DNA from 4 places in the Pseudomonas sp. A34-9 genome. Region 3 is predicted to be linked to each of the others. Evidence: predicted binding sites of a transcription regulator. Region 3 holds the regulator's gene; each other region holds the start of a gene.
The links. Region 3 encodes FliA, which starts transcription of late flagellar genes. Its sites were predicted from a motif close to CTAAAGTTTNNNNNNNNNNNGCCGNTAA; they were not measured.
Positions count from the first base shown of each region.

Region 1: a site for FliA is predicted at 1,120-1,147, ahead of P3G59_RS00705 (methyl-accepting chemotaxis protein). Genes of this name have one in related genera too.
Region 2: a site for FliA is predicted at 1,164-1,191, ahead of P3G59_RS21995 (methyl-accepting chemotaxis protein). Genes of this name have one in related genera too.
Region 4: a site for FliA is predicted at 1,098-1,125, ahead of P3G59_RS11625 (methyl-accepting chemotaxis protein). Genes of this name have one in related genera too.

Region 1 is NZ_CP119967.1:143,631-145,831, forward strand. Features, by position in the region: gene P3G59_RS00695 (FecR family protein) at 1-459, opposite strand, end outside; gene P3G59_RS00700 (sigma-70 family RNA polymerase sigma factor) at 459-959, opposite strand; gene P3G59_RS00705 (methyl-accepting chemotaxis protein) at 1,263-2,201, shown strand, end outside.
Region 2 is NZ_CP119967.1:4,927,668-4,929,868, forward strand. Features, by position in the region: gene P3G59_RS21995 (methyl-accepting chemotaxis protein) at 1-1,049, opposite strand, end outside; gene P3G59_RS22000 (transporter) at 1,327-2,201, shown strand, end outside.
Region 3 is NZ_CP119967.1:1,897,286-1,899,486, reverse strand. Features, by position in the region: gene P3G59_RS08480 (protein phosphatase CheZ) at 1-251, opposite strand, end outside; gene P3G59_RS08475 (chemotaxis response regulator CheY) at 270-641, opposite strand; gene fliA (RNA polymerase sigma factor FliA) at 808-1,548, opposite strand; gene fleN (flagellar synthesis regulator FleN) at 1,545-2,201, opposite strand, start outside.
Region 4 is NZ_CP119967.1:2,586,283-2,588,483, reverse strand. Features, by position in the region: gene P3G59_RS11625 (methyl-accepting chemotaxis protein) at 1-997, opposite strand, end outside; gene sodC (superoxide dismutase [Cu-Zn] SodC) at 1,243-1,764, shown strand; gene P3G59_RS11615 (DUF2388 domain-containing protein) at 1,925-2,201, shown strand, end outside.

The DNA.
Region 1 (2,201 bases), 1.8 Mb from region 3:
CAGATCCACTGCACTCGCGGTGTTCAGTTCGATTCGCGTGCCATCCGGCAACTGAAAGCCGCGCCGCTCGCCCGTCGCCGTAGCGTAATCGGCGCTCCACTGCTGCCACGCGGCCGTGTCTTTGGCCAGCCAAGCGGCAGAGCCCATCAGCAATGCGCCAGACAACAGCTTCAAGGCTTGTCGCCGGCCAAGACCCTGGGCACTGTTTTCCAGGGTGTGGAACGCCACTTGCGCACCGGGCACCGCGCGTAAATTGTTGCTCAGTTCGGCTTGCAGCGACTGCACCCGTTGCCAGGCCAGTTCGTGCTCATGGTGTTCGGCACGCCATTGTTCGCACTGACGATTCAAACGCGGGTTGTCATGGTTGTTGCGCAAACGCAGCAGCCAATGAATGGCTTGTTTGACCACGTGCTGCCGGGGTTCGGCGCGGCGACCGAGTGCGACGTTATCCACAGGCATCAGCTTTCGTACCGCAGCACGTAGCAGTGATACAGCGCGTCGGCGACGTAACGCTCAACCGAACGCAAAGAGAGCCCCATCTGTTCGGCGATCTGCTTGTGGGTCAAACCTTCGCACTGCGCCAGCAGAAAGGCCTGACGCACTTTCGGCTTCAGTCCTTCAAGCATCCGCGCAATGCTCTCCAGCAATTCGATCACTAGCGCCCGTGCCTCGGCACTTGGTGTTTCGGCTTCGGGCAAATGCGCGATGGTTTCGAGATAGGCGCGTTCGATTTCCTCACGACGCCAATGGTCGATCACCAGGCCGCTCGCAATGGTGCTCAGGAAGGCGCGAGGCGATTTGAGTTCGAGGCGTTCGGTGCGCTGCAGCAGGCGCAGGAAAGTGTCCTGCGCCAGGTCTGCCGCATCCGCCGCGTTGCCCAACCGCGCGCGCAGCCAGGCGTTGAGCCAGCCGTGATGACTACTGTAAAGCGCCTGTACTGCAAACTCAGGTGAGGACATCAACGTAAACGTCACAAATGATAATTACTCGCATTGTCATCAAGGGTTACGGAATTTGCAACCGTCGCTCGAACATTGCCCCTGAAAATATCGCCGCGAACGCTCTGGCACGCCGTTCGGCGGGAATCCGACAGAAATGCCATCCATTTCCTGCACAACCCTAAGATTTCGCCAACACGTGCCGACAGACTGGTGAGACATGCGTGCACCAAAGTAGAGCGGCCAGAAGAACGCTGCCTGCGCTGTACATGGAATGTTGCATCCGGAACGCATCCCCACTTTTGGCATAAGAAGTCCCATGAAATGAATCTCAAGTTCAGCCATAAAATCCTGTTGGCCGCCTCGGGCGTCGTGGTCCTGGCGTTCGCGCTGTTCACCCTCTACAACGACTATCTGCAGCGAAACACCATTCGCCAGAACCTTCAGTCCTCCGTGCAGCAGGCCGGTGACCTGACCGCCAGCAGCGTGCAGAACTGGATGAGCGGGCGGATTCTGGTGCTGGAAAACCTCGCGCAGAACGTTGCCCATCAAGGCAAGGACGCGGATTTCCCGGGTCTGGTCGATCAACCAGCGTTCACCTCGAACTTCCAGTTCACCTACGTCGGTCAGGCCAACGGTGTGTTCACCCAGCGCCCTGACGCGAAGATGCCGGACGGCTACGACCCGCGTCAGCGCCCTTGGTACAAGCAAGCCGTTGCGGCCGACAAAACCATGCTGACGCCGCCGTACATGGCAGCGGTTGGCGGGTTGGTGGTGACCATCGCCATGCCGGTGAAAAAGAACGGCGAGCTGCTCGGCGTCGTCGGGGGTGACCTGAGCCTGGAAACCCTGGTGAAGATCATCAACTCGGTGGACTTCGGTGGCCTCGGCCACGCTTTTCTGGTCAGCGCCGACGGTCAGGTGATCGTCAGCCCGGACAAAGATCAGGTCATGAAAAACCTGAAAGACATCTATCCGAACACCAGCGTACGCATCGAGAAGGGCAACCAGAACGTCGTGCTCAATGGCCAGGAACGTATTCTGTCGTTCACCCCGGTGAGCGATCTGCCGAATGCGCAGTGGTACATCGGTCTGTCGATCGATCGCGATAAAGCCTACGCCGCACTCAGCCAATTCCGTACTTCGGCACTGATCGCAATGTTCGTTGCGGTGGCCGCGATTGCACTGCTGCTGAGCCTGTTGATCAACGTCCTGATGCGTCCGTTGACCACAATGGGTCGTGCGATGCAGGACATTGCTCAG
Region 2 (2,201 bases), 3.0 Mb from region 3:
CGCATCTGGGTGATCGAGTGAATGGTGCTCTGCATGACCTTCTCACCCTGCTGGGCAGACTGGTCGGCATCGTCGGCCGCACGCGCGGCATCGGCGGCGTGACGCGCCACTTCCTGGGCGGTGGCGGACATTTCATTCATCGCCGTGGCGACTTGATCGGTACGGTTGAACTGCTCATTGGTACCGCCGGCCATGGTCGTGGCGATGGCATTCAACTCGCCGCTGGCGCTGTCCAGATCGCTGGCACTGCGCTGCAAACGAGTGAAGGTTTCGGCGAGGAAATCGCGCAAGGTGTTGGCCGCTGCGGCGAGGTTGCCCAGCTCATCCTGGCGGTCGCTGACCACACGCTCGGCCAGTTTGCCGCGGCTCAATTGAGTGACGTAATCGATCAGTTTGCGGATCGGTTCGACCAGGTTGCGGTTGACCAGCCACAGGCTCAGCAGGCCGATCAGCAAGCCCGACGCGAGCATCACCAATAGCCCCAGCCACACGGTGCGATCGGCCTCGGCACTGATCAGCGCCGATTGCTCGGTCCCCTGTTTGCGCAACTCGCTGACCAGTTCGCTCATCTGATCGCTGGTGGCACGGTCGACACCTTTGACGGCGTTGTCGCCTGCCGTCGGATCACCACCGGCCGCCACGTAGGCATCGCGGCCCTTCTGATAGGCCGAACCGAGCTGACGGTGCTCATCACGCAAGCGTTCGATACGGTTTTTCAGGCTTGGCTCAAGGCCCTTCTGGCTGGCCAGTTCACCGAGGATATTCTGCACATCGCGCTGGCGGTCTTCGAACTGCCCCCAATATTTGCTCAGATCCGCCGGTTGCTTGCCACGCAGCAGAACGTTTTTCCATTCCTGCACCTGCACCTTGAATTGCAGATTGGCCTCGTCGATCAATTGCGATGTGTGCAGGGGACCGGCGATCAACTGGCTGTAGCTTTGCACGCCGTTGGAGAGGAAATGAAAACAGGCCAGCGCGATCAACAGCATCGCCAGCAGGCTGCCGCTCAGCAGGGCGAGAATTTGCGCTCTCAGGGATTTTTGCAGCATCGAAAGATACTCAGGACAAGGATGAGGCACGCCCGGTAAGGCGTGAAATTGTGCCGGACATCCGTGTCGGCGAGCCTTGGCTCATGGCCAAGCGCGCGCAACGTAACCTAAGCGTGATCGGCGTACCAGAGCGCTTCTTGAAGAAAATCCGACCGCCGGCAAGTCGCTGATTTGGCGTCATTTTGCTGTCACACAAACGTCATGTGACATTGCGATGATGCGGCTCAGTGAACCTGCCATTTGCGCGACCGACGCACCCTCTTCGCAGCGAGCCTTCATGAACCACAGCCTCGACATCAGTCATCGCGATCCTGATCTGTTTGGCCTGCTCTACGGCTTTCGTTTCCTGCCCGGTGAGCGTGGCCGCGAAGTCGACTCGGCGACAGCGTTGCGCTGCTTGCAGGACGACAACGACACGGGCGAATTCCTTTGGCTGCACCTCAATCTGGCGCATGCGGCGTGCGAGCGCTGGATGAAAAGTCATCTGCAATTGCCCGAGGAATTTTTCGAAGCGCTGCACGAAGGCTCGCGGTCGACGCGCATCGAGCATGTCGACTCGGCGTTATTGGCGGTGGTCAACGATGTGGTGTTCAACCTCAGCAGCATGGTTTCCTCCGACGTGTCGACGCTGTGGGTCTGCGTGCGCAGCAAACTGATCGTCAGCGCGCGCCTGCAACCGCTGCACTCGGTGGACAAACTGCGCTCGTCGGTGAAGGCCGGCGAGCGCTTTCGTTCGCCTTCGGAACTGCTGGTGCATCTGCTGCGCGATCAGGGCGAAGTGTTGACGCAGATCGTGCGCAAGACCAGCCTGAGCGTCGATCAGATCGAGGACGAATTGCTCTCCTCGCGCCTGTCGACCAACCGCGCCGAGCTCGGCGCCAACCGGCGGGTGTTGGTGCGCTTGCAACGGCTGCTGGCACTGGAGCCGGGGTCGCTGCTGCGCCTGCTCAACCGGCCACCGCCGTGGTTGCAGAAGGAGGACGTCAAGGAACTGCGCAAGTCCACCGAGGAGTTTGCCCTGATCATCAACGACCTCACCGCCCTCGGTGAGCGGATCAAGTTGTTGCAGGAAGAGATCGCCGCCAACCTCAATGAACAGAGCAACCGCACACTGTTTACCCTGACGGTGGTGACGGTGCTGGCATTGCCGAT
Region 3 (2,201 bases):
TCGGTGATTTGCGACACTTCCTCGGCCTGCGGCATGTTCGGGTCGATCTGGAAATTGACGATCGCACTGTGCAGTTCACGTGTGAGCTTGCCGACTTCCTGATACAGGCCACGGTCACGGGTCTGATTGAGCTCATGGATCAGTTGCACAGCGTCGCCGAACCTGCCTTTTTCAAGGCTTTCGACCAGTTCGACCGCGTGTTTTTTCAGGGTCGACTCGAAATCGCCCTGTGAAGATTCGTTATGCTCCATAGCTCCCCCGCGCGTTCATCAGCCGATGCGTTCGAAAATCTTCTCGATTTTGTCTTTCAACGCCTGAGCCGTGAAAGGTTTGACTACGTAGCCGTTTACACCGGCCTGAGCGGCTTCGATGATCTGCTCGCGCTTGGCTTCTGCAGTCACCATCAGTACGGGCAGGTGCTTGAGTTTTTCATCGGCACGTACGTGGCGCAGCAGGTCGATACCGGTCATGCCCGGCATGTTCCAGTCCGTTACCAGAAAGTCGATGCTTCCGCTGTTGAGCACTGGAATGGCAGTCACGCCATCGTCAGCCTCGACGGTGTTGGTGAACCCAAGATCGCGCAGCAGGTTCTTGATGATCCGCCGCATCGTTGAGAAGTCATCAACGATGAGGATTTTCATGTCTTTGTTCAATTCGACCTCCAAGCAGTCTTAAACGCGCCCAGCACCTGGACGCGCCACTTCAATCAATCGGCGCAGCACTCGAAGACTGTCTGGAGCACAACAGAGCAAGACCGGTGCCGTTCATCACCGCACCAGCCTCGTTCGCAGTGTCCCCACACTGCCTTCAGCGCGCTCGCCACTCCCCCAAACGCCCCCGCAAACGGGCCGCGCACTGGCTGTGTAACTGGCTGACCCGCGATTCACTGACGCCAAGGACTTCACCGATCTCCTTGAGGTTCAGCTCTTCGTCGTAGTACAGCGCCAACACCAGTCGCTCACGCTCCGGCAAATTGGCAATCGCGTCCGCCAGCGCTGCCTGGAAACGTTCATCTTCCAGATCGCGTGACGGCTCCATATGAGCACTGGCGCCATCCTCGTGCAGCCCTTCGTGTTCGCCGTCCTGCAACAGGTCGTCGAAACTGAACAGGCGGCTGCCCAAGGTGTCATTCAAAATCCCGTAGTAATCGTCGAGACTCAATTGGAGTTCGGCCGCAACCTCGTGATCTTTAGCATCACGGCCGGTTTTAGCTTCAATTGAGCGAATCGCGTCGCTGACCATACGGGTATTGCGGTGAACCGAGCGTGGCGCCCAATCCCCTTTGCGCACTTCGTCGAGCATCGCGCCGCGGATTCGTATGCCCGCGTACGTTTCGAAACTGGCGCCTTTGCTGGCGTCGTATTTGGTCGAGACTTCGAGCAGGCCGATCATCCCGGCCTGGATCAGGTCTTCGACCTGCACACTCGCCGGCAAGCGTGCCAGCAAGTGATAAGCAATGCGTTTGACCAGTGGCGCGTAACGCTCGATCAGTTCGTACTGCGCGTCACGTGCCGACTTCTTGTAGTAGTTCATACCGCTTGCGGTCATAGCACGGGCCCTGCCGTTTGCTGCACGAGGCGCTCGACAAAAAATTCAAGGTGGCCACGCGGGTTGGCGGGCAGCGGCCAGGTGTCGACCTTCTGCGCGATCGCCTTGAACGCCAGCGCGCACTTGAAACGCGGGAAGGCTTCGTACACCGCACGCTGCTTCTGCACCGCTTTGCGCACGCTTTCGTCGTAAGGCACGGCGCCGACGTATTGTAGGGCCACGTCAAGGAAGCGATCCGTGACCTTGGTCAACTTGGCGAACAGGTTGCGCCCTTCCTGCGGGCTCTGCGCCATGTTGGCCAGCACGCGGAAGCGGTTCATGCCGTAGTCGCGGTTGAGCAGTTTGATCAGCGCATACGCGTCAGTGATCGAGGTCGGCTCATCGCAGACCACCAGCAACACTTCTTGCGCGGCGCGTACGAAACTGACTACCGAGTCACCAATACCCGCAGCGGTGTCGATCACCAGCACGTCGAGATTGTCGCCGATGTCGCTGAAGGCCTGAATCAGGCCGGCGTGTTGCGCCGGGCTCAGGTGGACCATGCTCTGCGTGCCGGACGCGGCCGGGACGATGCGAATGCCACCCGGGCCTTGCAACAGCACGTCACGCAATTCGCACCGGCCTTCGATGACGTCGGCCAGCGTGCGTTTAGG
Region 4 (2,201 bases), 690 kb from region 3:
CGCCCTCCTTGGCCAGCGTCTCGGCCTGACTGGCCATGCTCAGGGCACGTTCGGCGTGGCGGGTGATTTCCTCGATGCTCGCGGTCATCTGGCTGGCCGCCGCAGCCATGGTGCCGGCAGCGACGCTTTGCTGCTGGCTGCTGTCGGCGACCTGATGGCAACCATGGCTGAGTTGTTCGCTCATGCCACTGACGCCGTGAGCATTGCGCCGCACCACATCGATCATGTTGCGCAAATCGCGCTGCATGGTCGCCAACGTACGAATCAAGACACTGGCTTCATCCTTGCCGGACGGTTCGGCAATCGGCTCGCTGAGGTTGCCGTGGGCGATGCTTTCGGCGATACGGCTGGCGGTCTTCAACGGCCCCATGATGCTCAGGATGACCCAGCGCCCCTGAATCAAGAGCAGCACAAGACTGGCGAGCAACACCACGCCGAGCGCAACGTTGGCATTGCGGATGGCGGTTTCGGTGCCTGCGCTGGTCTGCCGCGTATTGGACTCGATCAACTCGCTCAACGCGGCCATTTGCGCTTCAAGCTGGCCAAACGCAGTGTTGAAGGTGCCCAGTTCCTGCTGAGCGGCATCGGGATTGTCCAACGCCAAACCGACGATCCGCTCGCCCGCGTTGATGTAGGTATCGAGGCTCGGTTTGATCTGCTCCAGCGCCGTGCGCAATGTCGGGTTGATTGGCAGCTTGAGGTTCTCCTCGAGCACCTCACGAAAATGCCCCGCATGCTCGTTGATCGAATCGCGCACCTCGGACGCCGTACTGGTGCTCTTGCCCAACCCCACCAGCATCGCCGAGTAGACATCGGCGCGCAGGGCGTCGTGCATCATGTCGGCTTCCATGTGGTTGCGCAGCGCGCTCATGCTGACCGCGTTATCGCTGACCGCCGAGGCCATCCGCTGATTGCCGATGTAACTGACCAGACTCACGATCAAGGCTGTCAGCAGACTTGTCACAATCAGCAACACTAAACGCAGTTTGATCGACACCGGATTTTCCTCCCTCGTCACGCCCGTAAGCGCTTGTCAGCCTTCAGTTAAGCCTATTTGCGCAGGTCTGCCGCGCCAGAGCGTGTCAGCAGGTGTCGGCATGCTGGCCAAAGGCAGCAAAACTTTCCGATTGCGCGGCAAGTCACACTTTGCAACGCCGGAGGATGTGCCTTCATCGCCGGTTAATGCCGGCAGGCTATTGAGTCCGTCGTTCTGAACACTCTTGCAGCAAAAGGAAAATGCTTATGAAACGCGCATTGTGGTTGGGTTTGCTCGGCACCTTCGCCATCGGCACCGCACAGGCGGCGACGGAAAAAGTCGCGATCAATCTGGTCAGCGCCGACGGTGCGCCACAGGCTATCGGCTCGGTCACCATCAGTGAGACGGCATATGGCCTGTTGTTCACGCCCGACCTGAAATCCCTGCCGGCCGGCGTGCACGGTTTTCACGTGCATGAAAACGGTAGCTGTGAAGCCGGCATGAAGGACGGCGTGAAAGGCGCCGCACTGGCCGCAGGCGGACATTTCGATCCGCAAAAAACCGCCAAGCACCTCGGCCCTTACGCCGACGGTCATTTGGGTGATCTTCCGGCGGTTTACGTGAGCGCTGACGGCATCGCCAACTATCCGGTGCTGGCGCCGCGTCTGAAAAAAATTTCCGAGATCAAGGGCCACGCGCTGATGATCCACGCCGGTGGCGACAACCACGCCGACATGCCCAAACCGCTGGGCGGTGGCGGTGATCGCATGGCCTGCGGGGTGATCTGAGCCGTCGCAGTCTGAAGGCCGGGCAACCCGCCATGGTGTTGCCCGCGTCTGTCTTGCAATAACGCAGACTTTCCAGCGCCACGGAACTCCCGCTCACCGCGCCCCTCTCACATTATGCAGTCCTTCCCTTTTTGCTTCGCGCTTGTGGAGGAACACCGTCATGCGCAAGTTAGTGCTCGTTTCTTCTTTACTCTTATGCCTGCCAGTCGGTTCGGCGTTGGCCCGTGTTGATGCGGGCGACGTCGCTACTTCGGCCGGTGTCTCCGCGTCGCTGTACTCGACCTTCAAGGATCACAAAATGGTGATTCCAGCCCGTGACGACTTGTCTGCATTTGTCGCCAGTGGCGGGGCCATTCGTGGGGTTTATCTTGAATCGGTGCTGCAACAGGTCCGCCAGAACAACCCTGGACTCAACGCCAGCGATGAAGATCTGGCCA